One region of the Deinococcus detaillensis genome, then DNA from elsewhere that is predicted to be linked to it. Evidence: riboswitches for the same ligand, from Rfam matches in the RefSeq annotation. Region 1 holds a riboswitch; the other holds the start of a gene.
What was found. Region 1 has a riboswitch for thiamine pyrophosphate ahead of FNU79_RS06415 (thiamine ABC transporter substrate-binding protein). Riboswitches for the same ligand answer to the same signal wherever they lie in the genome.
Positions count from the first base shown of each region.

Region 1 (18,518 bases):
AAAGCGCTCCAAGCTGTCGAATTCGCGGTAAACGCTGGCAAACCGGATATAGGCCACGTCGTCGAGCGGGCGCAAAAAGCCCATGGCCCGCTTGCCGATCTCGCCGCTCTCGACTTCTGGCGCTCCCACTTCGTCTTCAAAGCCGTAGGCAAAGGCCCGCAAAGTTTCTTGGGGAATCGGGCGCTTTTCGCTGGCCAGCGCCAGGCCGCGCAGCAGTTTGTCAGGATTGAACGCTTGGCGCAGGCCGCCGCGCTTGATGACCATCAGCGGCTCGAGCTGGGCACGCTCATAGGTGGTAAAGCGCCGGGCGCAGCTGAGGCACTCGCGGCGGCGGCGAATGGCTGTGCCGTCGTCGCTGGAGCGCGAATTGACCACTTTGCTGTCGGCGGCGGAGCAGTAGGGGCACTTCAAGAATTTCTCACCAGAACCTCGCGCTCCTGATCGCGGTACTTGGGCACGGCGGGCAGCGGCACTTCCAAGACGTTGCCGCGCAGGTGCTGCATCTCCGGCAGCGCCAAGGTCAGCACCACCTCGCACAGCGGCGCGTCGTATTTTTCCTCACTGCTGGCCCGCCCCGGCAGCACCATATTCAGCCGCAGCTCATCGCTGGCTGCCCGCTCCACCAAGCCGCGCAGTGCGCCGCGCTGGGGAAAGGCCTGTAAGCCAATTTCATCTAAATGCGGCCCGACGATGGTGAGCCAGGTGCCGGGCAAGCGCCGCTGAATATTTTGGGTCATCGAAACACTGCTCTTGATGTTGCAGTTGAACAGCTCCATCCACTCGCCTTCGCTGAGCAAGGTGAAATTAGAATGTGAGCGTTTGTCGGCCAGATGGACAATGCCGTGCAGCGCTCCGAAGATTTCGAGCATGCGGGCTTGGGCGCTGGCCCAATCGAGTGGCACACTCACATCGGCTTTGAGCGGAATGGCCGTGCCGCCGAGCTGCTCGATGCTACTGGCATGGGCGGAGAGCGTCTCCGGATTGATCCCGATCAGCACCACGCTGGCTCCGGCGCGGGCCAGGGCGGCGCTGATGCTGCGGCCATAGCCCTGGTCGCCGCTGGTCACGGCGATGATCTGGCCTCGTAAACGGGAAGGCTCCATAGAAAGGCATCATAGCGCGGGCGGCCTTTTGGAAACGGGCACTGGATACCGGCTTCAGTTGGCTTTGGATACCGCTTTACACAGCGCAGCCACTTGTTACGGCAACTCATCCTCGCCCGCTTCAAAAGTCAGGCGCTCCAGATCGGGGTCTTGCGGCGTCAGTTTGGAATTGGAGCTGCGGCGGCCAGCTCTGCCAACCCCAGTTTCTACCCGCGTGCGCTTTTTGAGCATGGCCGGCTCTTTGTCGAGGTCGAAGACAAAATGCTTGGGCCGTTTGTCGCGCAGCCAGCTCTCCAAGGCCACCAAACGGGGCCGGAAGCGCAGGTACTCGCGTAGGTGGCGCACCGGCACGAATTTGGCTTCCTGCACGTCGCGGTCAGGGTCGCGCGGTCCCAGCGTGCCGCCGACTTCGCGGCAAGCGTAGAAAAATTGCAGATGGTGGCCCCACGTCTCGGCTTGAAATTCCACCATAAAGGCCAGCTCGCGCAGCTCCACGATCAGTCCGGTTTCTTCATAGGTTTCGCGGCGTGCGCCGTCTTGGATCAGTTCGCCGACTTCGAGGCCGCCTTTGGGCAGGCTCCAGCGGCCCCGCTCGCGCACGATCAGCACTTCGTCGCCGCGCATGACGACGCAGCCCACCCCGATGCGCGGCTCGGCCAGCGGGCGTTTGTTGCGGCCTTTGGAAGGCGGGGCGGTCACGGGCGGCAGCACTTCGGCTTTGCTGCGGCCCGGGCTGGGAGCGTCGTTTCTGCCGCTGCGGTTGTTGTTGCGGCTCCGGCTGCGGCTTCTGCGGCTGTTGCGGCTGGGCTGCCCCTGATTGGGGTCTTTGGAAGCGCTGGGCTGAGCTGCTGGAGCTGAAGCCGCTTGGGTTGGAGCCGTCTGGGGAGGAGACGGTATGCGGGCGGTGGGGCCTTTGCCCTTAGGGTTTTGTTCGGGCATCAGCTCTCTCCTGCCAAGTCGTTGAAGCGCACGTGGGCGCTGTGAAATTGCAGCTTGACGGTACCGACCGGGCCGTTGCGCTGCTTACCGATGATGATTTCGGCGATGCCTTGTTGGTCGGTTTCTTTGTTGTAATACTCGTCGCGGTAGATGAACATCACGATGTCGGCGTCTTGCTCAATCGCGCCGGAATTGTGGCTCACCAAGCCGTCGGCTAGCCAAGAAGCGGGGCCGGGTACGGTGAGGTCGTACACCGCTTCTTCGCCAGCCGGGGTGACGCTCTCTACCTCATCCCAGTAAAGATCATTGGTCGCAAGGGTCTGGAGCGCGTCGTCTTCGAGAACAGCGGCGTAGCTCTGGATAGTCGCCCGTGACGGCGCAAAACTAAAATGCGACGTGCCGCCGTAACGGGTGCCCCGCGCCGCCGCCATCTTCCGCTGAGAAAAACCGCGCTGGGTCATGGTGCTGCGAACCTGAGCAAAAATTTCTCGCGGCAGAGTATCTACGTTTGGGTTGCCTCGGCGGCTTTCCAGCAGCTTCCCGAGGGCGTTTGCCGCCTCCGTGCGGGGGCCGAATGCCCCGACAGTCGCCAAAAACTGCAGTTGGGCTTCGCCGCTGGAGACATCGACATTCCAGATTGGTTTTCCGCTGGCCTGATCGACCGCTTTGATTCTGGCGACAATGCTCAGCCGCAGGAGCAAAGCGGCCACATCACGCGCCAACCCCTCACTGCAAGTGGCGAAATAGACGCGGGAAGCTCCGCCCGTTTCGCGTACATGAATACAGCCGTCGGTGGCCCACAAGTGACGCAGTAAGGTGGCGACGCTGGCATTGTTTAAGCCAAAGACTTCATGCGGCAACCGCTTTTCGTGGGAGCGTTGGTTGAACAGCCCCAAGTCTTTGAGCCACTTGCCTACGCCTGTGGCCTGCCAGCGGTGGCCGTTGCCGGAGATGACGAGTTGATGCCAGTTGCCGCGCCCTGCGTGGCGGTTGACAGTACTTCCCAGTTTTTCGGCGGCGCGGCGAACAAGTTCGCTGTTGGCCTCGGACGCGGTGGTAAAGCGCAGCGGCTGACCGTTCAAATAACTGCCGTCACCGACGAGTTGACCCAGCAGTGCCAGTAGATCTTCGTCCCACTGCCTGACTTCGGCGGGTTCAGGAAGGCGGCGGGCCAGCGCCAATCGATCGCCGGCCCGCAGCTCAGCCACTGTCGTCCAGCCGCCCAGTTGATAAATCCGGTGCTGCCCTGTTGCCTTCAGCACCCGTCCGCTACGGGTCTTGACTGCAAAGACAGGCCTCACCCCGACTTCCCAGACCGCGTCGCTCTGGGCCGCAATGATCTGCCCACCTTCGGACATGGCCAGAACTTCCGGCGTTTGGCCGATGAGTTCGTGAATCGGCACGCGCTGCCCGCTGGCCAAGTTGACCAGGGTTTCTCCGGTCACACACTCGCGCAAATCCGAGAGCATCGGCCGGTGATTGGGCCGCTGCTCCACTGCCCGCGAGAGCTGCGAGAGTACCATCACCGGCACTTCCAGTTCGCGGGCAATGCTCTTGAGGTTGCGCGAAATGAGGCTGATTTCCTGCTGGCGGTTTTCGTTCGCGCCGGTACTGCCCTTGCTGCCCGACATCAGTTGCAGGTAATCAATGACCACCAAGCCCAGATTGCCGTACTGCGCCTGAATGCGCCGCAGCTTACTCCTCAGCGCATTGACTGTCAGATCCGGTTCGTCGTCGATGACCATCGGGGCTTCGGCCAAGCGTCCGGCGGCGTGGGCGAGGCGCTCGAAGTCGCGCTCATTGAGATTGCCGCTGCGAATGCGGTTCATATCTACCCGCGCTTCGGCGCACAGCATCCGCAGGGCCAGTTGCACGCTGGGCATTTCTAAGCTAAACACCGCCACTGTCTTGTCGCCGCGCAGGGCAACGTTTTGGGCAATGGAGAGGGCGAAGGCGGTTTTTCCCATGCTCGGCCTAGCCGCCAGCACGTTCAAACTGCCCTTCTGCAAGCCCGAGATTTGCTCGTCCAGATCCCGGAAGCCGCTGGCCACGCCGTCGGGAATGCCTTTGTTGCTGTGAAGCAAGGTGATGTACTCGAAGGTGTCTTGCACCACCTCGCTCATGGCCTGATGTTGCTCGCCTTTTTTCTTTTGCTCGGAGACTTCAAAGATCAGCTTCTCGGCTTTGTCGAGCAGGTCTTCGAGCGGCAGTTGACCGTCGTAGGCCAGCTTCATCGCCTGCGAACTGGCTGAAATGAGTTGACGTAAGGTGTACTTTTCCTGCACCAAGCGGGCGTAGTGCTCGGCGTAGGCCGAGGTCGGCACTTGATCCGACAGCCCGATCAGGTAGGTCAGCCCGCCCACCTCGTCGAGGGTGCCGCGCTTGGTCAGTTCGTCGCTGAGCGTCACCAAATCGACCGGCTCGCCGCGCTCTTGCAGCGTCCGCATGGCAGAAAAAATCTTGCGGTGGCTTTCGCGGTAAAACATCTCCGGCGCGACCGTGTCGCCGACTTGGATCAGCACGTCGTTTTCGAGCAAAATACTGCCCAGCACGCTGATTTCGGCGTCGTTGTTGTGGGGGGGCACACGGGGAGTCAGTTCCATAGAAGCCTTTTGGCTGGCCGACCGGCTCGGTTGAGCGGAGGCGGCCAGCACACGCAAACGCCGCAGCGCCGTTGGGGTGCGGGCGGCGCGGCCTTGCGGTGGGAGAGTTGAAATGTGGGGCGAAAGTCCCCGCCCGGCAAAAAAGCGAATCCCGCCCTCTTGCCTGACCTACAGCAGATCATACCAAGTTCAGCGGGGAGAGGTAAGCCCTCGCGCTCGCCCTCTTCCCAAGCAGGCCAAGCGGCGCAGAGCGTTTAGCGTTTCACCACGCCTTCCATCAAAAAGCCCAGCGTGAGGCGCATTTCTTCGCTCAGCGAGCGGTCGGTGCCGTAAGCGCTCCAGCGCAGGGCAATAATGAGGTAGGTGTCGGCAATCAAGTTGCTCATGCGCTGCAAACTCAGGTCGCTCCTCAGTTGCCCGGCCTGCTGCATCGGGCGCAAGATCAGCTCGATGACGCGGCTGAGCGGCAAAGCCTGGTAAGCAGTGCGGGCACGTTCAGGGCTGGGATTCATCACTTCGTAAGCCAGCGGCGGAATCAGGCCGCGCTCCTGCCCACTTTCCTCGGCCAACTTGTCCCAGACTTCTTCCAGCACGCTGCGCGGAGCGTGGCCCTGTGCCAATCGGGTTTCGGCCAGCTCGCGCAGCCGCGCCATAATCTGAGCGCCGTAATCGAGCAGCACCGCTTCTTTATAAGGGTAGTAATTAAAAAAAGTCCCGCGTGAGACGTTGGAAGCTTTGGCGATGTCGGTGGCGGTCGTGGCCTGAAAGCCGCTTTGCTTGAAGAGATCAATCGCGACGTGATAAATGCGGGTGCGGCGTTTTTCTTTTTGCCGTTCGCGCAGAGAGGGGGCGTCCATATTCATCTAAAATACTGCACGCGAGTTCAAATTTGTACGGGGTACAACGCGGCCAAGCTTCCAGTAAGGTCGCTCACGGCTCAAAACTGTCTTGAAAGGCGTAACGGTCGCCGCGCACCCAGTAATTGACGTAAGACACCCGCTTGGTACCGCTGTAGGTGGTGCGGCGCAGCAAAAAGGCCGCCGATCCCACCGGTACCCGCAGCAAGTCTGATTCTTCTTGGCGCAGATTGACCGCTTCCAAAGCCTGCTCCACCCGCGTCAGCGGCACGCCCATCGCTACCATCACTTCGTGAATGCTCTCCACCCCGAGGTTTTGCGACAGCAAATCGCCCACCAACGCCGCGTTGATGTAGCGCTTTTCAATGACCAGCGCTTCGTCTCCGGCGGTTCTCAGGCGGTGGATAAAAATCACCGGATCGCCGAGCTGCACCTGCAACACGATGGCGATTTCCGGCGTGGCCTGAATCTGCATGGCGTGGAGCACCCCGGTGCGGTGGTCGGGGTGGCGTGCCCACTCTTTGAAGGGCCGTACCCGGAACATCCCCTGGCGAAACCGCTTGCCGGTGGGGAAGGTGCCCGCGCCCTGCACCCGGTAGACGTAGCCTTCGCGCTCAAGTTCGTCAATGGCCCGCCGGGCGGTCATCCGCGAGACTTCAAATTCGCGGGCGAGCTGCGGCTCGCTGGGCAACGGTAATCCCTCCTGATAATGTCCGCCGAGCAAGCGGTCTTTCAAAGTGCTTTTAATCAGTGGGTATTTCGCCATTTGACCCTCCGGTGCAGCCTATTCATGAAGATTTGCTCTGGCACTCCTCTAGACGAGTGCCGAGTTGGTTTCATATTAACTGAATTGGAGGGCGTTTGCGTACCGAGAACACCTGCTGCGCTGCGGAGTGTTCATGCGCCCGTTACACCGAAGGAAGCAAGCTGAACCTGAGACTTCGAAGAGGGACGGCCTGAACTGAAGTTCAAAGGCCAGCGCTGGCTGCCCTCAGCCGCCGATGTGCGACATTTCCACTTTCTGCTCACGGCGTTTTCCGCTGGCCTCGCCGCGCTCCTCGCTGTAGCGGTCACGCCGGACTTGCCACACGCCCCTAAGCCGTTCAAGCAGCTCAGCGTCGCTTTCGCCTGCCCGCAGTGGGCCGCGCAGATCGGTGCCCTGAGTGGCAAACAAGCAGGTGTAGAGCTGCCCCACTGCCGAGAGCCTTGCCCGTGAGCAGTCGCCGCAAAACGGCGCGGTGACGCTGCTGATCACGCCCGCTTCAAAGCCCTGCGCGTCGGCGTAGCGGGAAGCCACCTCACCCTGATAATGGGCGTCGAGCGGGCGCAGCGGCGAACCTGATCCGGCCAAACGGGCGATCACCTCGCTCGACGGCACCACTTGGCTCATCTCCCAGCCGTTGTGGTTGCCCACATCCATAAACTCGATGAAGCGCACCACGGCCTTTGAGCGCAGCGCTGTCCACAGCTCCACCAGCGCTGAGTCGTTGACGCCGCGCTGAACCACCGTGTTGACTTTGACGCCCAGTCCCGCTTGCAACGCCGCTTCAATGCCCGCCAGCACTTTGTCAGGGTGAACGCCCAGCCCGTTCATCTTGCCGAAGGTTTCTGGATCGAGGCTGTCTAAGCTGACCGTTACGCGCTGCAGGCCTGCCGCTTTGAGGTCGCCTGCCAAGCGTGGGAGCAGCAGGCCGTTGGTGGTCATGGCCAGGTCGTCCACGCCTTCAATCTGGCTCAGGCGCTCGATGAGCTGCGGCAAATCGCGTCTCAGCAGCGGCTCGCCCCCGGTGATCCTGAGCTTTTGGACGCCAAGTTCGACGAACAGCCGCGAGAGCCGCTCTATTTCCTCGAAGCTGAGCAGCTCCTCACGCGGCAAAAAAGCGTAATCGGGGCCGAAGATTTCGCGGGGCATACAGTAGGTGCAGCGCAAATTACAGCGGTCGGTCACGCTGATGCGCAAATCGCGCAGCGGGCGGCCCAAGGCGTCTTGCACGAAGTTGCTTTGTAGGGGGGGCGCGGGGGAGATCACGCTTCCGGTTATAGCTCAGCGGCGGCGGCAGCGTAGGGGCTTGGAGTTCAATCCACCGCTCCGGCCTTCCCGAAAATAAGTTTCAACCCCCCGTGCGCGTTGGCGGACGGGTATAGCATGGCACCACCACCGAATTCCACAGCGCCACACACAAGGGGACACTGCATGACCGACCAAATTGACAACATGCTGATTGACAACGTGCTTCACGAAACCCGCGTCATCGAGCCGCCCGCCGAGTTTGCGGCGAAGGCCAGTATCAAGCGCGGGGAGTATGAGCGCCGCTACCGCCAAAGCTTGGATGATCCCGAAACCTTCTGGACGGAGGTGGCGGGCCAACTGAGCTGGACGCAGCCGTGGACGCAGGTGCTTGACTGGCAAGAGCCGCACGCCCGCTGGTTCGTGGACGGGCAGACCAACATCGCTTACAACGCGCTCGACCGCCAAGTGGAGCTGGGGCGCGGCGACAAGCGGGCGTTTATTTGGGAAGGCGAGGACGGCGAAGTCAGGACATTCACTTACGCCGAACTGCTGCGCGAGGTGAGCAAGGCCGCCAACACGCTGACCGACTTGGGCGTGCAAGTCGGCGACCGGGTCACGCTGTACTTGCCGCTGATTCCCGAAGCGGCAATTGCCATGCTGGCCTGCGCCCGCATCGGCGCGGTGCACAGCGTGGTGTTCGGCGGCTTCTCGGTGTCGGCGCTGGCTGACCGTATCACCGACGCCCAGAGTAAGGTGCTGATCACCGCCGACGCGGGCTACCGCAAAGGTGCGCCCGTGCCGCTCAAGGCCAACGCCGACGCCGCCGCCGAGCTTGCCCCGAGCTTGGAAACAATGCTGGTGGTGCGCCGCGCCGGGGTGGCCGTGCCGATGAAAGAGGGCCGCGACGTGTGGTGGAGCGAGGCAGTGGGTCAGGCCAGCGATCAGCATCAGGCCGCGCCGCTCGACAGCGAGCACCCGTTGTTTGTTTTGTACACTTCTGGCAGCACCGGCAAGCCCAAAGGCGTGCTGCACACCACTGGCGGCTATATGGTCAGCGCCTTCCTGACCATGCAGACCGCTTTTGATCTCAAGGAAGACGACGTGTTCTGGTGTACGGCGGATGTCGGCTGGGTCACCGGCCACAGCTACACCGTCTACGGCCCGCTGCTGTGCGGCGCAACCGCTGTGATGTACGAGGGAGCGCCCAACCACCCGGACTGGGGCCGCTTTTGGAGCGTCATCGAAAAGCACAAGATCAATATTCTGTACACCGCGCCTACCGCCATCCGCTCGTTTATGCGTCAGGGTGACGATTACCCGGGCCGCTACGACCTCTCCAGCTTGCGGCTGCTGGGCAGCGTGGGCGAGCCGATCAACCCTGAAGCGTGGATGTGGTATCACCGCGTCATCGGCGGCGAGCGCTGCCCGGTCATCGACACCTGGTGGCAAACCGAAACCGGCACCATCATGCTGACCACTTTGCCGGGGGCTTTTCCAGCCAAACCCGGCAGCGCGGGCCTGCCGATGTTCGGTATCGAACCGGCCATCCTGACCCGTGACGGCCACGAACTCGGCCCCGACGAGGGCGGCTTATTGGTCATCAAACGCCCCTGGCCGAGTATGCTCCGCACTGTCTATGGCGACGACGAGCGCTACCGCAAGACCTACTGGGGCGAAATTCCGCATGTGTATTTCGCGGGCGACGGCGCACGCAAAGACGCCGACGGTTACATCACCGTGATGGGCCGGGTCGACGACGTGCTCAACGTGTCGGGCCACCGCCTCGGGACGATGGAGATCGAATCGGTGCTGGTGGCCCATCCCAGCATTTCTGAAGCTGCTGTGGTGGGCCGGCCCGACGAGGTGAAAGGCGAGTGCGTGGTGGCCTTCGTGACGCCGCAAAGTGGGATGGAGTGTGATCCGGCAGCCATCCGCGCCTTCATTACCAAAGAAATCGGCGCACTGGCCCGCCCCGACGCCATCATCGTGGCCGACGCCCTGCCTAAAACCCGCAGCGGCAAGATCATGCGCCGCTTTTTGCGCCAGATCGCGGCGGGCAAAGAAATTCAGGGCGATACCAGCACCTTGGAAGATCCCAGCGTGTTGGAACGGCTGCAAGCGGCGGAAGTGTTGTAGTTCTTTGGAGAGCTATCTGAAATTTCAATAAGGAAAGACGCCGCAATTTACAGAGTTGCGGCGTCTTTCCTTATGAACTTACTTTAGGTTAGCTCAGCGCTTTTTCCTTAAGTGCTCCCTTTTCCTGCAAGTATTCGGCAATCTGCACAGCGTTGAGTGCTGCGCCTTTCAGCAACTGATCGCCGCTGACGAACAGCTCCAAGCCGCCCTCGAAAGCGAGGCTGGCGCGAATGCGGCCCACTTCCACGTCGTATTTGCCGCTGGCGGTCAGGGGCATCGGGTAGAGGTTGGCGGCGGGGTCGTCGCGGACTTCCACGCCGGGGGCGGCTCGCAGCAGCTCACGGGCTTCATCCGGCGTGGCGGGGCGCTCAAATTCTAGGGTGATCGCTTCGGAGTGAGTCCGCATGGTGGGAATCCGCACGGCGGTGCAACTGATGATCAAATTCGGGTCGCCAAAGATCTTTTGGGTTTCCCAGGCCACTTTCATTTCTTCTTTGGTGTAGCCGTTGTCCTGAAAACTGTCGATGTGCGGAATGACGTTAAAGGGAATCGGGTGGGCGAACACGCTGGCCTGAGCTTCTTTGCCGTGCAAAACCATGTGGGTCTGGGTTTCCAGCTCTTCCATTCCCTTTGCGCCCGCGCCGCTGGTGGCCTGATAAGTGCTGACGATCATCCGCTTGACGCTGAAGCGCTGATGAAGCGGCCAGACCACGACGGCGGCGATGGCGGTGGTGCAGTTGGGATTGGCGATGATGCCTTGGTGCTTCAGGGCCGCCTCGCCATTGACTTCCGGAATGACCAGGGGCACGCTGTCGTCATAGCGGAAGGCGCTGGAATTGTCGATAACAGTTGCGCCGCCCGCCACCCAGGCCGGAGCCAAAGCTTTGCTGACACTGCCGCCCGCCGAGGCCAAGATTACGTCGGCGGGAATGGCTCCTTCGGGAGTGACCTGCACGGTCAGGTCTTGCCCTTTGAACTTGAGGGTGCTGCCCGCCGAACGCGGCGAGGCGTAGAGCAGCAACTCGTCAAACTTCAGGCTGCTTTTTTCGAGAACGCTGAGAAGTTCGTGTCCAACCGCTCCGGTGGCTCCGACAATGGCAAGGCGCATAAATGTTCTCCTGTGGGGCTGAAAAGGGCGGGGGAGAGGCGTCAACCGAAAATAAAAAAGCCCGCCGAGAAGAGGGCGGGCGGCAATGCGGGAAGCAGGCCGCTACCGCGAAGTGAGAATCACACGGAGAGTCAAGGAAACGGCGGCAACCGGCATAGCGTTACAGTAGCGGCCAGATGAGGGGCCGTCAAGGGAGTTGTTTATTTCCTGCCTTCTTCTCAATTGCCACCTTCCAAGCGCAGCCTTCAGCGCTTCTTGCGGCTCCAGGGCAGCCAGCCGCCGCGCTCCGGCTTGGGCGAGGGCAGAGCATAAGCGTCGAGTTTGAGTTCGGGTTCGGGGAGTTCGGCCATCTTCCACTCGCTACCCACCCAGACCGAGCCGCCGAACCGCCCCGCGCAGTAAAACGCGTGTTCTTCTTCGGCGTTGGGGGTTTGAGCGCGTGGGTCGGCCAGCGCGTCGAGCATGGCCAGCACGCCGTCGTCTTCACAATGCCACTGCCCCTGATGAAACTGGGCCTCTTGACCAAAAATCCGAATGGTGACAGGCATAGCGCTCCCCAGCGGCTTCCATCGGCCCGCCGTACAGTTGGAATAATGCGGCATGATAGCGCAACCTAACCGCCGCGCCGCGATTTTGTCTTTCGACTTCTCCTAGAGATCTCGCTCGCGCGGCGCAAGTTCCATGCTCGGCACGCCGCCCGAAATCCATTTGCTGCCGGTCTCAAAAAAGCGCCAAGGCAAATTGCGCCCCGCCGCGATGCCCACCCGCGCCGTGATGCTGACCCGCTCATCTTGCACGGCCTCGCCGTGCAGCAGCCGCAGCGCCGCTCCATTGACAGGTTGGCCACGAAACGCGGCGGGACTGAGCGCCAGCGCCTGCACCAGCTTGGCTGGGCCGCTGGTGAGGTTGCGCCCACTGACCACTGGGCGGTGCTCCAACATGGCGTCCACGCCTTTAAGCGGCTCTAGAGCGCGAATCAGCACGCTGGCGGCGATGCCCTCGGCGCGGCAGGCGATTTGTAGCAACGGATGCCCGTAGGCCACCCAGAATACGAACTGTCCCGGCGGCGCGGCCAGCTCCAGCGTTTTGATGTGGTGGAACCTTCCCGCCGTGCAGCTCGGATCGCGGGGGCAGTCATACGCCTCGGCTTCCACGATGCGGCCTGCCAAAACTCTGCCGTCGGGCAAGGTGCGCTCCAGCCTCGCGCCGAGCAGTTCTCGGGCGAGTTCAACGGGGTTGGCGTCGAAGTGGGCGGGGGTGTAGGGAGTGGGCACGAATATGTTCAGTTTACAGCGGGTTCGGATCAGTCAAATTACACTCTGCCCGCGCGACTCTTGAAGTATTGAGAGCGGTGGATCATCAGCCATGACACGGCCATAAAAACCAAAAAGCAGAGCAGAAAGATTAGGACACCGGATTCAAAGGAATCGAGTGCGGGGCCATGTTCTGAGCGTAAAACCAGACGTTGTATCCAGCCCAGAGCGATAACGCCTCCCCAGATGAAGGAGAACGCCAAATCCTTGAAGGCTGACGGCAACTGCGGCTGCTTGGAGAGGGTAGCAACGTACCAGGCTGCCCAGATCGCTCCACCCAGCGCGGCCAGACTGCTGATGATCGTCAGAAGGCCGCCCTCCCAGAACATTCTGAGAGAGAGGAGAGCCGTGAGAGAGGCCGTCAAGTAGATCAGGTAAGGCAGCCAATTCAACATGTTCGCTGATTATACCCTGAAGCCTGAGTCTCCAGCCGCGCTAGACTCTCCTGTATGCTCCTTTATGGCCGTAATCCCGTGTTAGAAGCCCTGCAAGGCGGGCGCGTTTCCGAACTGCTCGTCGCTAAAGGGATCGAAGAAAGCTTCGTGCGCGAACTCAAAACCTTTGAAGTGCGCCTCAAATTTGCCCCGCGCATCGAGCTTGATCAACTCGCCGGAACCACCCAGCACCAAGGCGTGATGGCTGAAGTGGAAGACCTCGAATGGGCCACTGTGGACGACATCTTAGACCGCGCCGACGAAAAGGGTGAGCAACTGCTGATGATTCTCCTTGACGGCGTCACCGACCCGCGCAACTTTGGCGCGATTATTCGCAGCGCCGAGGTGCTGGGCGCTCACGGCGTGGTCGTGGAAGAACGCCGCAGCGCTCCACTGAGTGCCGTGGTCGCCAAGGCGGCGGCGGGCGCGACCAGTTACTTGCCGGTGGCCCAAACCAAAAATCTGCCGAGGCTGATCGACCAGCTCAAAGAAGATAACGTTTGGATTTACGGCGCGGCGGGCGAAGCGGCCACTGATTTGCGCCGCTTGGACTATGACCGCAAACTGGCCCTCGTGATCGGCGCGGAGGGCGAGGGAATGCGCCGCCTCGTGCGCGAAAAGTGCGACGAACTGGTCAGCATTGCCGTGCGCGGCCAAATCAAGAGCCTCAACGCGGGTGTGGCGGCAGGCATCCTCATTCACCACGCCGTCAGCAGCCGCCCCATCAAGGCGAAGCCGTGAAGACCTGCACCATCCAAAACGAATACTGGACGCTGGAAGTCGCGCCAGAATACGGAGCCAGCATCCTGAATCTCAGCGCCGCTTCGGGCCGCTCGGTGATGCGCCCAGTGAACACCGAGTCAGTCCACTCCAGCAGCGACACCGCCATGTTTGCCCTGATGCCTTACAGCAACCGCATCCGCGACGCCCGCTTTGAATTTGAAGGCCTCACCGTTCAGCTCCGCCCCAAAGCGGGCAGCACGCTGATTCAGCACGGCGACGTTCGCAACCGGCCTTGGCAGGTCCAGAAAATCAGCGAAACCCAAATCAGGTGCACCTTTGACAGCCGTGAGTTTGCGGATGTCAATTGGCCTTGGGCTTTTACCGCGCAGATGGAGTACCACTTAAGTGGCCCGCACTGCGACACGGCGCTGACGCTCACCAACGTGTCCGACAGCATCATGCCCGCCGGAATAGGTTTGCACCCTTACTTCCAGCGCTTGCAGGGCGGCCAAGAGCCCACCTTGCAGTTTGAAGCGGGCGGCTGGTACGCCACCGACGAAAACAGCTTGCCGCTGGGCGGCGCACAGGCTATTCCCGCCGCGCTGGATTTCAGCTCGGCCCGCCAAGTCGGGGACGCCCAAATTGACGCGGTGTTCGCTTCGTGGGAAGGCACGGCCCGGCTGAACTGGCCTCAGCGCTCGCTGACCCTCACTGCCGATAACGTCTTTTCGCATCTGGTTCTCTTCACCGCCCCCGACGGCTCATTAGCGCTGGAACCTGTTTCACACGCCACCGACGCTTTCAACTTGGCGAGTCGCGGCGTCCACGGCACCGACATGAAAACGCTCACGCCGCAGCAATCGCTCTCCGGCGCAGTGCGGCTGAGCTTGGAGGGCGATTGGTGAGTGGGTGAGCGCATCGTTTTGGGCGCGGGTGAACAGACTTGGGAAGGCTGGGCGGCCACCCAGCAAGAGCAGCTTGACCTGACCAACCCTTCAAGTTTTGAGCGCTTTTTCGGCCCTGAGCAAGCCGACGCTTTTTTATGCGAACACGTCTGGGAACACCTGACTTTGCAGGAGGGCCGCGCCGCCGCCCGCCTGTGCTGGCGCTTTCTCAAATCGGGTGGACAGCTGCGGGTAGCCGTGCCGGACGCTCACTTCCCGGACGCTGACTACCAGCGCACCGTGCAAGTGGGCGGCCCCGGCCCTCCCGACCATCCCGCCGCCGATCACCAGATCGTCTACGACGTTCAGCTGTTCGCTGAGGTATTCGCCCAAGCAGGCTTTGAAGTGACTTTGCTGGAATACCACGATGCCGAAGGTCAGTTTCACCGCCAGCCGTGGAGCATAGCGGATGGGCCGGTTTACCGCTCGGCGCTGCTCGATCACCGCAACGCTGATTTCAGAGGTGGTCAGGGGCCGCTGGCTTTCGCCTCCATCATTTTGGACGCCCGCAAACCTGCCTGACCTGCTGCTTCAGCGTCCCCGCAACACCTGATTGACCCACACGTCCACCAGCGCCTGCGTGTTGGTGGACGTCAGCGCCTTGACTCCTTCCGGCACCTGAGCAAACTGAAACACCGGATCAAGTGGGACGCCTTCCACCGCCGGATAAACCCACATGCGGGTCGGGAAGTCGGCCTGCACCGCTGCCGAGAGCATGAAATCTACGAACTTGCGGGCCAGTGCGGGCTGCTTGGTGCCTCTCAATACGCCGACGCCTTCCAGTTGCAAAAAGGCGCTGCCTGGAAGGAGCAGATTGCCGGTGGGTGACTGGGCAGGCAGCTTCTTGGGGTTGTAGCCTTCGGCGTAGGCGACTTCAGCGGCTGGGCTGCTGGCGTAGCTCAGCACGATCGGATATTTGCCGCCGTTGCGGGTAAATTCTTTGTTGTACGAATCGCTCCACCCCCGCGTGACCTTCATGCCATTGGTGCGGGCCGCCTGCCACCACGCCACCGCTCCGGCTTGGCCGTAGTGGTTGACACTCGCCAGCCAAAAGGCGAGGCCCGGACTGCTGGTCGCGGGTGAGGCCACCACCGTCAGCTTGGCGTAGGTGAGCGTCTTGAGGTCGTCCAATGTTTTGGGCAGCGCCAGACCGGCTTTCCCGAACCAAGCGCGGTCATAGTTGAAGGCCACGTAGCCGTATTCCACGGTGTTCAGGTTGAAGGCGTCGAGGCGGTAAGCGGCGGGCACTTTGCTCAGCGCCGGGCTTTTGTAAGCGTCCAGGAGGCCAGCGGCGGCGGCGCGGGGAGCCAGGGTGTTGTCTAAGCCGTACACCACGTCCGCCAGCGGATTGGCTTTGGTCAAAATGAGGCGGCTCAGCATCTCGCCCGCGTCACCGCCCTTGATGAAGCGCACTTTGGCGTTGTTCTGCTGCTCGAAGCTGGCGATCAGCTTTTTGTTGAGGTCAAAGCTGTCGTGGGTGATGACCGTCAGGGTGATCGGCGCGGCGCTAGCAATACTGCCGAGCAGCAGCAAACTCAGAAATGTACTTTTGTGTTTCAACATAAAAAATCCCCTCTGGCGTCAGAGGAGAAGCGTTGCCGGCCCCCGAAGCAAGCAGGGAGGTCGGCAGTCACGCTCCCTCCGCCGGTATGATCCGGTTCAGGTTCCTAGGGTTTGATCTCAGCCCGGCCCGCAACTGTGCGGGCAGACACCCCCGGTGACGCACCTGGGAAGATAGCAAAGTGCGGCGCTGCAAAATGCCCTCTCAGCTCAAAACCAAAGATCAGGTTAAGGACAGGCCGAGTGGCCGCTGCCGCCGCTCCCCGGCACCCTTTTTTCCGCTTTACGTGGTAAATTGGGAGGCGCACACACAACTCCTCCCGCTGCGGCGGATTTACCTTCAGGCCCCCTCTTCAAGCCCCCTTTTTTGTGGCTCGCTCGTGAAAAACGGCACAAGCTCACCCAAACGCTCGACTACCCCGTAAGATTGAATACGTTGAAGAGCAACAAGGAGGACTATGAGTGAATTTGCCCACATGATCGTGATGCTGCTGATTGCGGGCGGCATCGGCGTGCTGGCGGTGGTCGTCAGCATTTTGCTGGGGCCGAAAAAGCCGAGCTTCAGCAAACTGATGCCGTATGAAAGTGGCAACGACCCCGAAGGCACAGGCCGAGAGCGCTTCCCGGTGCACTTTTACCTCGTCGCTATGCTTTTCATCGTCTTCGACATCGAAACGGCCTTCTTTTATCCGCTGGCAGTGGCCTATCAAAAAGTTGGCGCGTTCGCCTTCTGGGAAATGATCACCTTCCTGATTTTGGTGCTGGTGGGCTACTTCTACATTCTCAAAAAGGGCGTACTGGAATGGAACTGAACCCTTTGACCTTTTTCCTAAGCTCCTCTGCGGGAGGTTTTTGATGCCCCTTAAAGAACTCTTTGAACGCGATTGGCAAGAACTGGAATCTGAAGGCATTCTCTTTTCCAGCTTGGAAAAACTGGTGGCGTGGGGCCGCAGCAACTCGCTTTGGCCCGCCACCTTTGGTCTGGCCTGCTGCGCCATCGAAATGATGAGTGCCACCGACGGGCGTAATGATCTGGCCCGCTTCGGCTCAGAGGTGTTTCGTGCCTCGCCCCGCCAAGCCGACGTGATGATCGTGGCCGGACGCCTCTCCAAGAAAATGGCCCCGATCATGCGCCGCGTCTATGACCAGATGCCCGATCCCAAATGGGTCATCAGCATGGGCGCGTGCGCCAGTTCCGGCGGCATGTTCAACAACTACGCCATCGTGCAAAACGTGGACAGCGTGGTGCCGGTCGACATCTTCGTGCCGGGCTGCCCGCCGAGGCCCGAAGCGCTCATTTTTGCCGTAATGCAACTTCAGAAAAAAGTGCGCGGCGAGGCTTTTGACCAACTCGGCAATCAGCTGCCGATGGTGGACGCATGGACGCGCTAGACGGCAAAGACAAAGTCGTGCTGAGCGCGGGCGGCGGCAGCGTGCAGGTAGACGGAGTCAGTGCGTCTGGCGACCACGCGCCTGCAGAACTCAAAGACGTGGTCGAAGCCTTGATGGGCAAGCTGGGCCTGATTCCCGAAGACGCTGCCGAGCCGACTGGCGTGGTGGAGGCTGACCAACTGCGCTCCGCTGCCGAGCGCCTCAAGTCGGCAGGCTTCATGCTGATGGACGTCGTGGGCGTGGACTACGGCGCATATGTGCAGCCGCGCCCGCAGCGTTTCAGCGTGCTGTACAACATCTACCATCCCTACGACCACCGCCGCCTGTTTATGCGCGTTTGGCTGCGCGACGGCGAGTCGTTGCCGAGCTTGTACCCGGTCTGGAAGTCGGCCAATTACCTTGAGCGCGAAGTCTACGACCTGATGGGTGTGGTGTTTGACGGTCATCCTGATCTGCGCAAGGTGCTGACGCCTGATGATTTGGAGGGCCACCCGCTCCGCAAGGATTTCCCGCTGGAGGAGACGCCCACTTTGTTCCGGGACGGCCGCTTCCTCGACCCCGCCGCCTTCCGTGCAGGCATGACCGGCCAAAGTGCGGGCCTGACTGGCTGGCGCGGCAGCCTGCGCAAAGGCAGCACCCGCGAGATCGAGCCGCCGGTGATGCCGGAAGGCGGGCCGAAGTGAGCGGTTCAGGATCAGGCGGCGCGGCAGCTTGCCCCACTCGTGTACGGACTGAGGTGACACCATGAGTCTCAAAGAAAGACCCCCAGTAGACAAGAAGAGCGGCACATTACCCCGCCGCGAGATGCAGCCCGACCATCAGGAAAGCAGCCGCCCGGAGCGGGTCGGATCGCTGACCGCGCAGTCCGGGGCACTGATGCACACCGAGATCATGAGCCTGAACGTGGGGCCGCAGCACCCCAGCACCCACGGCGTTTTGCGTCTGGTAGTGGATATGGACGGCGAATACGTCATCAAGGTGACGCCGCACATGGGCTACCTGCACACCGGCTTCGAAAAGACGTTTGAGCACCGCACCTACCAGCAGGGCGTGACTTACGCGCCGCGCACCGATTACCTGCACTCGTTCGGCCATGAGCTGGCCTATGTGCTGGGTGTGGAAAAACTGATGCAGGCCGAGGTGCCCGAACGCGCCACTACTGTGCGGGTGCTGCTGCACGAACTGGGCCGAATTCACTCGCACTTGGTGTTCATCGGCACGGCTTTGATGGATTTGGGCGCGATCACGCCGTTTTTCTACTGCTTTCGCGAAAAAGAAGCGGTGCAAGACCTCTTTGAAGAAGTCTGCGGCTACCGGATGAATCAGGGCTACTTCCGGGTGGGCGGGTTGTCGCGCGATATTCCTGACGGTTGGACCGACAACGTGCAGAAGTTT
Region 1 covers NZ_VKDB01000004.1:181,790-200,307, reverse strand. The annotation lists gene nrdR (transcriptional regulator NrdR) at 1-411, opposite strand, end outside; gene FNU79_RS06485 (SDR family NAD(P)-dependent oxidoreductase) at 408-1,103, opposite strand; gene FNU79_RS06480 (NUDIX hydrolase) at 1,200-2,042, opposite strand; gene FNU79_RS06475 (replicative DNA helicase) at 2,042-4,645, opposite strand; gene FNU79_RS06470 (TetR/AcrR family transcriptional regulator) at 4,900-5,502, opposite strand; gene FNU79_RS06465 (GntR family transcriptional regulator) at 5,576-6,268, opposite strand; gene moaA (GTP 3',8-cyclase MoaA) at 6,494-7,531, opposite strand; gene acs (acetate--CoA ligase) at 7,697-9,649, shown strand; gene FNU79_RS06450 (aspartate-semialdehyde dehydrogenase) at 9,738-10,757, opposite strand; gene FNU79_RS06445 (hypothetical protein) at 11,003-11,305, opposite strand; gene FNU79_RS06440 (DNA-3-methyladenine glycosylase) at 11,408-12,031, opposite strand; gene FNU79_RS06435 (hypothetical protein) at 12,070-12,465, opposite strand; gene rlmB (23S rRNA (guanosine(2251)-2'-O)-methyltransferase RlmB) at 12,520-13,245, shown strand; gene FNU79_RS06425 (aldose 1-epimerase) at 13,242-14,132, shown strand; gene FNU79_RS06420 (class I SAM-dependent methyltransferase) at 14,133-14,693, shown strand; gene FNU79_RS06415 (thiamine ABC transporter substrate-binding protein) at 14,703-15,734, opposite strand; TPP riboswitch at 15,790-15,897, opposite strand; gene FNU79_RS06410 (NADH-quinone oxidoreductase subunit A) at 16,217-16,543, shown strand; gene FNU79_RS06405 (NuoB/complex I 20 kDa subunit family protein) at 16,587-17,123, shown strand; gene FNU79_RS06400 (NADH-quinone oxidoreductase subunit C) at 17,111-17,806, shown strand; gene nuoD (NADH dehydrogenase (quinone) subunit D) at 17,928-18,518, shown strand, end outside.

Region 2 (12,695 bases), on a different contig from region 1:
GAATCGGCGTTTCTTCTTCAAGAAGAAGGCCCATTTTGGCGATTTGCTCGCTGTCATCGTTGATGAGTGCTTTAAGTTGTTCGGGGGTGAAATCAAAAGGCACGTCAGAAGAAAAGGTGTGAAGCTTGAACGCCATTTTCTCTTCTACAAGCTGAGCTTTTAAGCCGGCTTCAACCATCTGGGTAAGGGTGATTCCGCGCCGCAGGGCTTCCATCTTGGCGCGGCGGTGCAGGTCATCGTCTATTCGCAGGGTGGTTTGCATAGCTTAGTCTATCAGACAGAAAGACAGCAATCTGTCTTTTATCCCCTCTCTCAAGCCAAAGAGATGAGCGCCAGCACGGCTTGGCCGCTGCGCTCCAGGTTCTCGCTCTTCAGCAGCAGCGGGCGCAAGGTGGGCTCCAAGTCGGCCCAGACGGTTGTGAGAGTTGCGGCACTGGCCGGGCAAGTGGGCAGCGGCGGCAGTTCAGGCCAGAAGTAAGCGCGGGCCATCCCATGCCAGACGGCGGCCCGCGCTGAGCGCTCAGCGTCGGGGAGAGCCAGCAAACCACTCCGCAGCCGCATGGCCGCCGCGTAAGCAGGCTCCACTTCGCGGCTCCAGACCCGCTGCATCAGTGCTGAGAGTGACCAGCGCCTTAGCCGGTGCCGGACGGCCCGCCGACGCACGATCCGCTGCTCCAAGAAGTCCGACTCAAAGTAGGCCCACTCACCAGCCACCAGAGTCAGATTGAACAGCAGGGCGGGCGTCACCTCCTCGTGCCAGATTTCACCGAGCGCGTCCTCGTCCAGGCCGGATTCAGCCAAGCGGTGGGCGATCAGCGGCAAACTGGGACGGGTGTCGGTGTCCAAAAACAGTTCGCCCAACGCGTCCCAGACGCGGCGGCGCACGGCGAGTTGGGCGGGGGTAAAGGGCGCGTGGGGCAGAGGCATCGGCTGAGGTCTAGTCTGGCGCAGCGCAGCTGGATTGTGAACGGGCTGCTTATCCAGTGGCGCTCAGTCACCACTCGCTGTGCCTTCACTGACCAGTCCTGCTGGTTTAATTGCCTCGCTCCGGCTGTGCTAGCGTGACCGTGTCACCGGGGGTGCTCGGGCTGCCAAGTGGAGCCCGGGCTGAGATCAAACCCTTGGAACCTGACGCGGGTAACGCCGCCGGAGGGAGCGTGACGACAACTTCGCCATTGCCGCGCTGCGCGTTGTCCATGCCCCTTCCCAGAGCTGGGGAGGCTTATGCAAAAGACCACCATTGAATGGACTGGAAGTTCCTTTTTATCCGCACTGCTCGGCCCCGATTTGCAGGCCAAACGCCAAGCTCTCATCGAGCATCCGCTCTGGCGAGCCATAGAAAGTGGTCAGGCCAGCTTGGGCCACCTGCAAGTCTTTGCCCTGCAAGACGCTTGGCTGGTGCAGCACTCACCTCAACTCGAAGCGCTGCTGCTGGCTCACGCGCCCGACGAAGCGGCCCACCGGACGCTGAGCGCCAAGCACGACCCCAAAGCGGTCTTTGCCGGACAGGGCAGCTTGCAGCATTTCGGCGCGGGCATCAGCCTGACACCCTCCGACTTCGAGCACATTATCACGCTGGCCGGTTGCCTGACGCTGACCAGTCATTTTTATTACGCGCTGCTGCGGCACGGCTTTGTGGGCATGCTCGCCAGCCTCAGCGCCAGCGAGAGCGTGTTCATCGCCATTTGCCAGCGGGTCGGGCCAGCTTTGCAGCGCCACTATCACCTCACCGACGAGCAGGTGGCTTTCTTTCCGCTGCACGACCACTTGGAAGAAAGCGTCAACGGCGGCGAGGCGGCCCTGCTGGAGCGGCTGTGCCAGACCCCTGCCGAAGTGGAAGCGCTGAAACTGGTGGTTTCGCAAACCTACGACTGCGAGAAATTGTTTTACGACACGGTCTGGCAAGCCGGCTTAAGGACTTAATTCCCTGTGAAGTGGACTGGGCTGCTGCCCGCCGTGGGTCTGGGCCTCGCCGCCGCCGCGCTGATTGAAGCCGCCTCGCGGCTGGGCTGGGTCGCGCCCAACTTGCTTCCTGCGCCGAGTCAGGTCTGGGCGGCGCTGCGGCTCAACGCCGACATCTTGGCAATGCACACCCTGCAAACATTAGCCGAAACCCTGCTGGGCCTGCTGCTGGCGCTGATTTTGGGGCTGGGCTGTGCGCTGACGCTGCGGCGCTCCGCCGGGCTGCGCCGCACCCTGCTGCCTTGGCTGGTGGTCTCGCAGACCATTCCACTGATCGCGCTCGCGCCGCTGCTGCTGGTGTGGATGGGCTTCGGGCTGCTGCCCAAGCTGGTGATGGTCACGCTGTTCTGCTTTTTTCCCATCACGGTGTCCACGCTCGGCGGCCTGATGCAGCCCAATCCCCAGCTCGAAGACCTGTTCCGCAGCTACGGCGCTTCGGCCTCACAGCGTGACGCTTTGCTGCGCTTTCCGGCGGCTCTGCCTGCTTTCTTCGCGGGCCTGCGCCTGTCGGCCAGCTACGCCGTGACCGCCGCCATCGTGGGCGAGTACGTCGGCGGCTACGCCGGGCTGGGCATCCTGATTCAGACCAGTGCCAACGCCCGCGCCACTGCGCTGGTTTTTGCAGCCATCGCCCTGACCGCCCTGTTCAGCGTGCTGCTGGTGGGCCTCGTCTCGCTGCTGGAACGCGCCGCTCTGCGGGGCCGTCCGCCACTGTCCGACCAATCCTGAAGCTCAAAAAGGAACACACCATGACCCTGATCCGCAAAACGTTGGCGCTGGCCCTCGGCCTGAGCCTTTCACTCGGCCAAGCCCAGACTGCCAAGGCCCAGACCACCCCGCCCCTCTTGCCGGTGACGTTGGCGCTCGATTGGACGCCCAACGTCAACCACATCGGCATTTACGTGGCGCAGCAGCGCGGCTGGTACAAAGCGGCGGGTGTGCAGCTCACTGTCTTACCCTACGCCTCCACCTCGCCGGAAGTGCTGGTCACGGCGGGCCGCGCCGATGTGGGCATTTCCGGCGCGGAAAGCGTGACCGCCTCAGCCGCCTCGCCCAATCCGGTGATCAGTATCGCGGCTATTCTGGCCAAAAATACCGCTGCCTTCGCGGTGCTCAAGAGTTCGGCGGTGGTGCGGCCCAAGCAACTCGACGGCAAGATTTACGCGGCCTTCGGTGCGCCGTACGAAACCCCGATCATTCAGCGCCTGATTCGCAACGACGGCGGGCAGGGCCAGTTCAAAAGCCCGGTGCTGAGCGCGGGTGGTTTGCCCGCCCTGCTGTCCAAGCGGGCCGATTTCATGTGGATTTTTGAAGGCACCGAAGGCGTGGAAGCGCGGCTGGCCGGCACGCCGCTGCGGACCTTTTCGCTGACCGCCTACGGCGTGCCGGATTACTACACGCCGGTTCTGGTAGCTGATCCGGCGCGGCTGGCGGCCAACACGCCCAAGCTGCGGGCCTTTCTGGCGGCCACCGCACGCGGCTACGCCTACGCCGAGCGCCACCCCGCCGAGGCTGCCGCACTGATGCTGGGGGCCGTTCCCAAGGGCACCTTTCCTGATCCGAAGGTGCTGACCGAGGGAACGGCCTGGCTCTCCAACCATCAGGCGTACGCCCAGTCCGGCCAGCCGTGGGGCCAGCAGACTTTGAAGATGTGGACGGCGTATCCGGCCTTTTTGCTGAAGGCGGGCGCGATCCGGACGCCGGAGGGCAAAGCGGTGAAGCGGCTCGATTTTGACAGCTTGTTTACCAATAAGCTGCTGCCGCAGGTGAAATAACGGGAGCCGGACATAACGGGAGCCGGGCGGCGCTGTGCCATCATTTGGCATGACGCCGCCCCCTGCTGCTCCCCGCCCGGTCATTCTCGACGGCGACCCTGGCCACGACGACGCCATCAACATTTTGCTGGCCTGCTCAAGCCCCGAGCTGGAGGTGCTGGGCGTCACCACGACCTACGGCAATGTGGGCCTGGAGCGCACCACCCACAACGCGCTGGTGGTGCGCGAACTCATCAATCAGACTTCGGGCGCAGATTTCCCGATTTATGCTGGCGCTGACCGCCCGCTCGTCGTCCCGCGCCTGAGTGCCGAGTCGGTTCACGGCGCAAGCGGGCTCGACGGCCCCGATCTGCCCACGCCCAAGCGGGGAGCCGAAGCGCTGCACGCCGCTGAGTTCATCATCCATGCGGTTCGTCAGCGGCCCCACCAAGTCACTTTGCTGCCGACTGGCCCCCTCACCAATCTGGCGCTGGCCCTGCGCCTCGCGCCCGATATCGCGCCGCTGATCCGCGAAGTCGTCTGGATGGGCGGCAGCTTGGACACTGGCAACTGGACGCCCAGCGCTGAGTTCAACGCCCTGTGTGACCCGCACGCCGCCCGGATCGTCTTTGAGTGCGCCGCTGAAACGGGCCTCAAGCTGACCATGTTCGGCCTGAATGCCACCCATCAAGCGGTTGCCAATCCGGCGCGGGTGGCGGCTTTCCGGCAGCTCGGCACCAAAGTGGGCGAGTTCACCGCTGTGCTGCTGGAATTTTTTGCCGAGCACCACCTTGAGCGCTACGGCTGGGACGGCGGAGCGCTCCACGACCCGATGACGGCGGCGTATTTGATTGAGCCCGATCTGTTTGAGGTTCAGGCCATGCGGGTAGATATTGACATTTCGGATGGCCTCAGCGCAGGCCGGACGGTGTGCGACGTGTGGCGCGTGACCGGCCAGCCCCCGAACGCAGACGTGGCCCTCAAGGTGGACGCCGACGGCTTTTTCAATTTGTTGGTGGAAAGGATCGCCCGTTACCGCTGACCGGCCCGCCGTGAGGCGCGTCTCACCGTTTCCCCCTAGACTTGGCGCGTGACCGACTCGGCCCGATTGCGTTTTTTGCACACCCTGCGCTTCCGGCTGGCGCTGCTGTATACCCTGCTGGCGCTGCTGGTGGTGGGGCTGGTCAGTGCGCTGATTACCGCCAAGCTGCTCAGCGACCTCGACACTCAGTTTCAGGCCCGCCTCGATGAACGCGCTGACCGACTCGCTGAGGCCTTCGGCAGTGGCAGTAGCGGCCTGGGCAAGCCCGCCACCCCCAGCGGCGGTTACGCCATGGTCGTGGACAGCGGCGGCAAAGTGACATATGCCAACGCGGGTGTAAAGGTTTACGAAAACTCGCCGTTTCCCTTCGGGGGCAAAACAGAGGTGCTGATTCAAGATTTGCTGGTTCGCACCGCCACCCGTGAGCTGAGAGGCTACGGCGACGGCAAGAGCTTTATCTGGGTCGGCCTGCCTGAAGACGCGCTGGTTCAGGCCCGCCAAAGCGCCTGGCGGCTGCTGTGGATAGCTGTTTTGACCGCGCCGGCTTTGATGATGCTGCTCGGCTGGTTGGTGGGCCGCCGCGCTCTGGGCGGGTTGGGCCGCGCCGCTCAATTGGCTGACCGCATTGATCCGGCCCAAACGGTCATGCCGCTTCCGCTCCCACAGCAGCAAGACGAGGTCTACCGTCTGCTGACCGCCATCAACCGCCTCTTGGCCCGCATCGAAATGCAGCAGGGCCGCGAAAAGCAGCTTCTGGGGCAGATTGTTCACGAACTCGGCGCTCCGCTGACTGTGCTGCGGGCTTCTCTCAGTCAGGCCACCCAGCGCACCGGAGACGCCGACGTGGCCCGCGCCGCGCTGGTCGCTGACGAATTGACCTTCACCACCCAAGATTTGATGCAACTGGCACGCGGTCAGCTCGAAATGAAATTGGTCTGGCATTTCATTCCGGCTGGCACCTTGCAGGGCCGCCTAGACCGCTTGGTGGCGGGCACGACCTTCAGCGGCGACTGGCAAAGCGGCATGGTGCTGTGCGACCCTGACCGGCTGACTCAGGCACTGCGCAATTTGCTGGCCAATGCGCGGCGGGCGGCGGGAGCGGCAGGCTGGGTGGAGATCGACCTCAGCGAAACGCCGCAGCAGGTGCGCTTCACTGTGCGCGACTCTGGACCCGGCCTTCCCTCCGAGCTGGGCGAGAGCATTTTCGATCCGTTCGTCAGCGGCTCGGGCAGCAGTGGGCTGGGCCTCAGCGTCTCGCGCCAAATTGCCCAGGCGCACGGCGGCGAGCTGAGCGGTGGCAATCATCCGCAGGGCGGCGCGGCCTTTAGCCTGACTCTTCCGGGGCCAGAACTGGGCGACGACTTTGGAGATGAAGACAGCGCCGAGTGGGAAGAGGAGGGGAGCAGCAAAGCAAAGCCCAATTAAACCAGAATCCACTCAAATCGGAGCCCAGCCAAACCAAAATCTAAACGGGCACGCCTTCACAAAAGCTTAACATTGTCAGGTGGCCTTACCAAAAGCGTAAATCCAGTAAGCGGCCAGTTGAGCGGCTGGTGGGTGATTGAGCGCCCTTATTCATCAAGCGTTTTTGCTGAAGGGCAGCGCTGTTTGTCAGCTGAACAAAAGTCATTTTGCGTGTCGGGCTTGTCATTGCCATGTAAGGCGTTTTTTTTATACTGAATCTCAGACCTTGCTCACGCGCTGGGAAGCCTGCTGCCGCCCATTCCCAGCCGCGTTTTCTAAAACCGCCTTCACTCTGGCAAGTTTCCCTTTTGCCGTTTGCCACTGCTCTACAATCCAATCTCAAGAAGTGAGGGCTGCTGTGCTTCAAGTCAGCGACTTCGTTTCCCCCCAACTTAGTGTCGGCGGCCCCGCCAAAGGAGGTGAAGTTATCCTTGCCCGTGTAGAAACCAAAAAATTCTTGCTGCTGCTGACCCAGCAAGCGCCGCAGCTCGAAAAAGATTTACGGCGGTACAGCCGTGAGTCGGTCAAGTGGCGCATCGAAACGACGGGCAGTGTGGCCGCCGTGATGAGCGCTTACGAGAGCTTCCCGCCGGATTTGGTGGTGCTCGATCCCGCTTTGCTCGAGGGCAGCGTCGAGAGCTTGCTCGAACATGCCAAGCGCAACTGGCCGCGCACCTTCTTTTTGCTGCTCTCTGACCGGCCCGAAGCCGACTTTCAAGCGGTCTTCGAGCGCTTTGGCAGCTTGCCGATCATCGCGCCCGAAAGCGCTTTGAGCGTCAGCAAAGCCATCGAAAAAGAAATGGTCGGCCTGGTCAACGGCACCCTGCGCGGCCTGATGCTCTCCAGCTTTTTGCAGATGATGGAGTGGGAAGCCAAAAGCGTTTCGATTCATGTTTCTGCGGCGGAGAAGTGGGGCCGCATCCATTTGTACAAGGGCAAGTTTGTCAGCGCTTATGTTCACCGCCAAGAACTCAGCAACAAACAAGCCGCCATTGAAATCATGATGTGGGACAACATTTCAATTGCGGTGGAGCGCTCCTACCACAACCACAATAACCAGCCCACTTTGCCGCTGTCTTCTTTGCTGATGGACGCGATGGTTAAAAAAGACGAAGAAGCGATGGCTCCCGCCCCGCCAGAACAGAACAATGAGCCAGATGCAGATGCAGAGGCAACCAGCAATCTGGATATCTTCAGCGAAGACGCCTTTGACGATCCTCCCGAATTTGAATTCGACGACGCCATTGCCGTTTCTGAAGAAATCGACGAAGACGAAATGGGCCTTTATATTATTCAGACTTCCGTGCCCAGCTCTATTTCCGTGCCGAGTAAGGAAATTGAAAAGAAACTCCTTGGCAAACCCAACAGCCGTGACATCCTGGTGGGCGACATTTTATCGATTGACGGTGCGGTGGCGGCGGCCCTGGTGGATTACAGCAGCGGCATGGCGCTGGACATGGTCGGCAGCGGCATCGACTTGGAACTGGCCGGAGCCGGAACCACCGAAGTGGTCAGGGCGCAAAAGCGCTCGATGGAACTGCTCGGCATTGAGGGCCAGATTGAAGACATGATGGTGACTCTGGAGCAGCAGTACCACCTGCTGTATATCTTGCCGGGAACCACTTTGTTTTTGTATGTGGTGCTGCGCAAAGAGCAGGCCAATCTGGCAATGGCCCGTTACAAACTCAAGGCGGCGGCGGCGCAGCTCCAGCTCTGAGTTGATACGGCCTCTGGGTTGACTCGGCCTTTAGCGTCCGCACACCCCACTTTCCCTGCGGCGTGCTGCAATACAGCCATGACCGGACATACCAGCGACGAGCAGTTTGACCGCGCTCCCGAAACACGCGGCACCGATTCGGAGAGCGCCACCAAGACCCCCAACCAAAACCGGGGCGTGATTCAGGACTCACCGGGCAACCCCGATCTGGGCTTTGAGAGTGACGCGGGCGGCGAGGGCAACCTGACCGACGCCGAGATGCCGGAAGGCTGGACACCGCCCGCAGACCCCGAAATTCCGCGCGATTACCCGGTGTCTCCTGACGACGCCTCAAGCGACATGTAGACCCCCGACCAATCAGTCTCCGATCTACAGACGACAAGCAAACGCCGCCGAAGCTTCTCCAAGCATTCGGCGGCGTTGTATTTGGGTGGCAATTTAGCGGGCGTCCACCAGTTCCACGTCAAAGATCAGGGTGGCGTTGGGCGGAATGACTCCACCTGCGCCGCGTGCGCCGTAGCCCAGGCTGGGCGGAATGGTCAGCTTGGCTTTGTCGCCGACATTCATCTGCGAGATGCCGTCGTCCCAGCCCTGAATGACCTGGCCCACGCCGAGCTGAAACTCAATCGGCTCGCCCCTATCGCGGCTGCTGTCGAACTTGGTGCCGTTTTCCAGCGTGCCGGTGTAATGCACTTTGACCATCTGGCCCTTTTTGGCGGGTGCGCCGTTGCCTTCGTGGTACTTGTCGATCTGGAGTTCAGTGGGATTCGTCATGCTCCAGAGCCTAACAAACCCCCGGCATCCAAACCTGAGATAAAGCTGAAGGATTGGTCTTATTCTGCCAGCACTACTCTGCTTGGCCCACCCCTCTGCTCACCTCGTCCACCTCACCTGGCGGTTTGCCTCCGGCGAAATGGGTCTGCTCCAAGTTAACTGCGCCGCGCCTCGGCACCCGGTCGGCAACTCGGCCCCGCTCGGCCAGAACCGGCAGAAATTCGTCCATCACCTGCGCCTCGCCGTGAACCAGCCAGATGTGGGCCTGGCCGGTGGTGTCCAGCCAGCTCAGCAAGTCGTCCTGGTCGGCGTGGGCCGAGAAGCCGCCGATGGTATGCACGTGGGCCCTGACCGCCACGTCTTCGCCCAACACCTGCACCTGCTCCGCGCCCGCCACGATGCGCCCGCCGAGGCTGCTGGGCGACTGGTAACTGACGATCACCAGGCTGGTGCTGGGCTTCCAGAGCTGGTGCTTGAGGTGGTGCTGGATGCGCCCGCCGGACATCATGCCGTTGCCCGCGATGATGATGGCCGCGCCGTCATAGCGGTTGATGCGCTGCGACTCGGCGCTGCTGGTCACGACGTGCAGGGTGGAAGGCTTGAACGGGTCTTGGCCGCTCTTAAGGGCTTCGCGGACTTTGGGAATGAGTTCGTCACCGAATTCGAAGTATTCATGGGTGGCCCGCGCCGCCATCGGAGAATCGAGAAAGATCGGCACACGCGGCACGTCTCCAGCGTCCATCAGAGTTTTGAGGTAATACAAGATCGCCTGCGCCCGCTCGATGGCAAAGCTGGGAATCAGGATTTTGCCGCCGAGCCGCACGCTGCTGTTGAGCACGTCTCTGAACTCGGCCAGCGTCTCTGCCAGGGGGCGGTGGGTGCGGTTGGCGTAGGTGGTTTCGATCAGCACCGCGTCGGCTTCCGGCGGCGGCGTGAAGTCTTGCTGGAGGCCGCTTTCGCGGTTGCCAAGGTCGCCGGAGCAGATCACCCGGCCTTCTGCGGAGTCCAGAATCAGGTAAGCGCTGCCGAGGATATGCCCGGCCCGCTCGGCCCGCACTTTGACCTGTCCCACCGCGAGGGTCTGGCCGAATTCCAGCAGGGGGCGCATCAGCGCGACGGTTCGGTGAACGTCTTCCTCGTCGTAGAGGGGCTGCGGCACGTCCGCCTCACGGTTCATCCGGCGTGCCCTGCGGACATCCTGCTTATAGCCTTCCACCTGCAAGCGGGCGCTGTCGAGCAGCACGGTTTCGGCCAGCTTGAGGGTCGGCGGAGTGCAGTAGATCGGGCCTTTATAGCCGCGCCGCACCAGCAGCGGCAGCCGCCCGACGTGATCGAGGTGGGCGTGGGTCAGCAGCACCGCCGAGAGGTCGCCCGCCTCAAAGGGAAAGGCTTCGCGGTTGCGGGCCTCCAAGTGCTCGTCGCCCTGAAACAGGCCGCAGTCGACGAGGAGTTGCTGGCCGCCGAGCGTGAGCAGATGACAGCTGCCGGTGACGGTTCCGGCTGCGCCCAGACTTTGCAGATTCATGGGGCATTGTAGGCTCTGGTCCCTCACCCAGAAACACCCCGCGAGCCTGCGCCCTGGCCCCCATCCCCTAAACTGAACCCATTATGGCTAAATACCGCATTGCACTGATTGAAGGCGACGGCATAGGACACGAAGTGATTCCGGCAGCCCGCCGCGTGCTGGACGCCGCTGGCTTCGACGCCGAGTACATCGACGCCGAAGCAGGCTACGAATATTTCCTCGATCACGGTACGTCCACCCCCCAGGCCACCTACGACGCGGTGGAAAACACCCACGCGACTTTGTTCGGCGCGGCCACCAGCCCCACCGACAAGCCGGACGGCTTCAAGGGCGCGATTCGCCACCTGCGCCAGAAGTACGGATTGTACGCCAATGTGCGCCCCACCAAAACCCGCCCGGTGCCGGGGTCGTATGACAACGTGGACTTGGTGATCGTCCGCGAGAACACCCAGGGCCTGTATGTCGAGCAGGAACGCCGCTACGGCGATACCGCCATTGCCGACACCGTGATCACCAAAGACGCCAGCCTCGCCATCGGCAAATTTGCCGCCAACCTCGCCATGCAGCGCCGCAAGAAACTCATGGTGGTGCACAAGGCCAACGTGCTGCCGGTCACGCAGGGCCTGTTCCTGAACACCATCTTGGACGAAGTTAAAGGCATGGACGACCTCAGCACCAGCACCATGATCGTGGACAACGCCGCCATGCAGCTTGTCCGCAACCCTGCCCAGTTCGACGTGCTGGTCATGACCAACATGTTCGGTGACATCCTCTCCGACCTCGCGGCGGGTCTGGTGGGCGGTCTGGGCATCGCCGCCAGCGGCAACATTGGCGACAAATTCGGCATCTTCGAATCGGTTCACGGCTCGGCCCCCGACATCGCCGGGCAGGGTGTTGCCAACCCCACCGCCACCGTGCTGGCCGCCGTGCTGATGCTCCAGCACTTGGGCGAAACCGAAATTGCCACGCGCCTCGATAACGCTGTCAACAAAATCTTGCAAGAAGGCCCTCGCACCCGCGACCTCGGCGGCACAGCAGGCACCGAAGAATTTACCAAAGCGCTGATTGCTTCCCTGTAAACCAGACGCCGTGAAGTGGGACGTGCCGCCTCAGCTTGGCGCACGTCCCACTTCTTCGTGTTCGGCTTGTCTCTATCATGTCGGCATGGCAGATTTAGACGGACGCATCGGCGGCATCACGGCGGGCTACGACATTCACGCCAAATGGCAGGGCGAGCGCCTTCACGGACGCATCGGCGGCACCTTCAACGGCAAAGACATTGATGTGCGCCTCAGCGGTGATCAGGTCAACGGCAGAATCGGCGGCCATTTCGGGGGCTTCGATGCCGACGGCGAGGTGAGTGATACGCACGTGCAGGTGCGCCTCGGCGGGCGCATTGACGGCGACGACGTGCGCCTGGACATCAGCGGCAACCGCGTACAGGGCCGCTTCTCGGGAAAATTGAGTGGCAAAGACCTAGACCTGAGACTCGACGGCCAGCACCTGACCGGACGCATCGGCGGCCACCTGGACGGCAAGGATGTCAATCTCCAGATCGGTAACGTGCCGCTGGGCCTTGCTGCACTGGCGGCGGCCTGCGCCTACAAAGCGCTGGAAGATGAGCAAAACGACGCGGCGGCGGCCAGTTCGGGTGGCTCAAGCTGAAGCGCCGAGGTAGGCTGGCCCTTATCGCCCGCCCACCCGGCCCGGTGGCCACAAACTGATGTTTGCCGTGCCCGCCACGTCTTTCACGCTGACTGGCCCGTAAAAACGCGAGTCCACACTTTCAGCGAGTTGGCGGTTGTCGCCCAGCACGTAGACCGCTCCCGGCGGCACTCGGCTTGGCGCTTCGTCTTGGGCTGCTCCTCCGCTGACGTAGGGTTCAGCTACTTTTTGCCCGTTGACCCGCAGTTGCCCGCCCCTGATTTCTACCGTGTCGCCCGGCACCCCCACCACCCGCTTGATGTTGTAGGAACGGTGACGAACTTCCCAGACGCCCAAAATGCTCAGCGTCTCCCAAGCGTACTCGCTGTCTGGCGGGGCTTTGAAAATGACGATATCGCCGCGCCGGTAGGGGAGGCTGGTCAGGTGCCAAGCGTAGCCCCAGCGCGGAGACTTGAGCAGCAGCATGGCCTGACCCGTCTGCAAGGTGGGGTTCATGCTGCTGCCGTCTACGCGGGCAAGGGTCAGGCCGAAAGTGGAGATCAGCCACAGCACCAGCAGCGGTAAAATGGCTTCGCGCCACACGCGGTTCATCGGGGCTGAGTGTAGGGCACGCGGATGAGCGGCGGGGCCAGCGCCGTTCAGACGGTTTTGACTTCAATAGCTTCTATCACCGTAGGCCCGGCAGCGGGAGGCAGTTTGCGTAGCGCCGCCCACGCCAGCCCCAGTCCGATCACCGAAAAGACCGCGCCCATCATAAACGCGGCTCCCGGAAAGCGCACTCCCGAGCCGCCG
Region 2 covers NZ_VKDB01000017.1:1,939-14,633, reverse strand. The annotation lists gene FNU79_RS13685 (hypothetical protein) at 1-262, opposite strand, end outside; gene FNU79_RS13680 (DUF7079 family protein) at 313-927, opposite strand; TPP riboswitch at 1,066-1,173, shown strand; gene FNU79_RS13675 (thiaminase II/PqqC family protein) at 1,225-1,923, shown strand; gene FNU79_RS13670 (ABC transporter permease) at 1,930-2,691, shown strand; gene FNU79_RS13665 (ABC transporter substrate-binding protein) at 2,712-3,737, shown strand; gene FNU79_RS13660 (nucleoside hydrolase) at 3,787-4,758, shown strand; gene FNU79_RS13655 (sensor histidine kinase) at 4,807-6,183, shown strand; gene FNU79_RS13650 (hypothetical protein) at 6,269-6,544, opposite strand; gene FNU79_RS13645 (DUF4388 domain-containing protein) at 6,569-7,939, shown strand; gene FNU79_RS13640 (hypothetical protein) at 8,018-8,284, shown strand; gene FNU79_RS13635 (FKBP-type peptidyl-prolyl cis-trans isomerase) at 8,378-8,713, opposite strand; gene FNU79_RS13630 (MBL fold metallo-hydrolase RNA specificity domain-containing protein) at 8,787-10,238, opposite strand; gene FNU79_RS13625 (isocitrate/isopropylmalate dehydrogenase family protein) at 10,322-11,317, shown strand; gene FNU79_RS13620 (hypothetical protein) at 11,403-11,903, shown strand; gene lepB (signal peptidase I) at 11,925-12,494, opposite strand; gene FNU79_RS13610 (TCR/Tet family MFS transporter) at 12,542-12,695, opposite strand, start outside.
Region 2: it holds a riboswitch for thiamine pyrophosphate, as region 1 does, so the genes downstream of both, FNU79_RS13675 (thiaminase II/PqqC family protein) here and FNU79_RS06415 (thiamine ABC transporter substrate-binding protein) in region 1, are expected to answer to the same signal.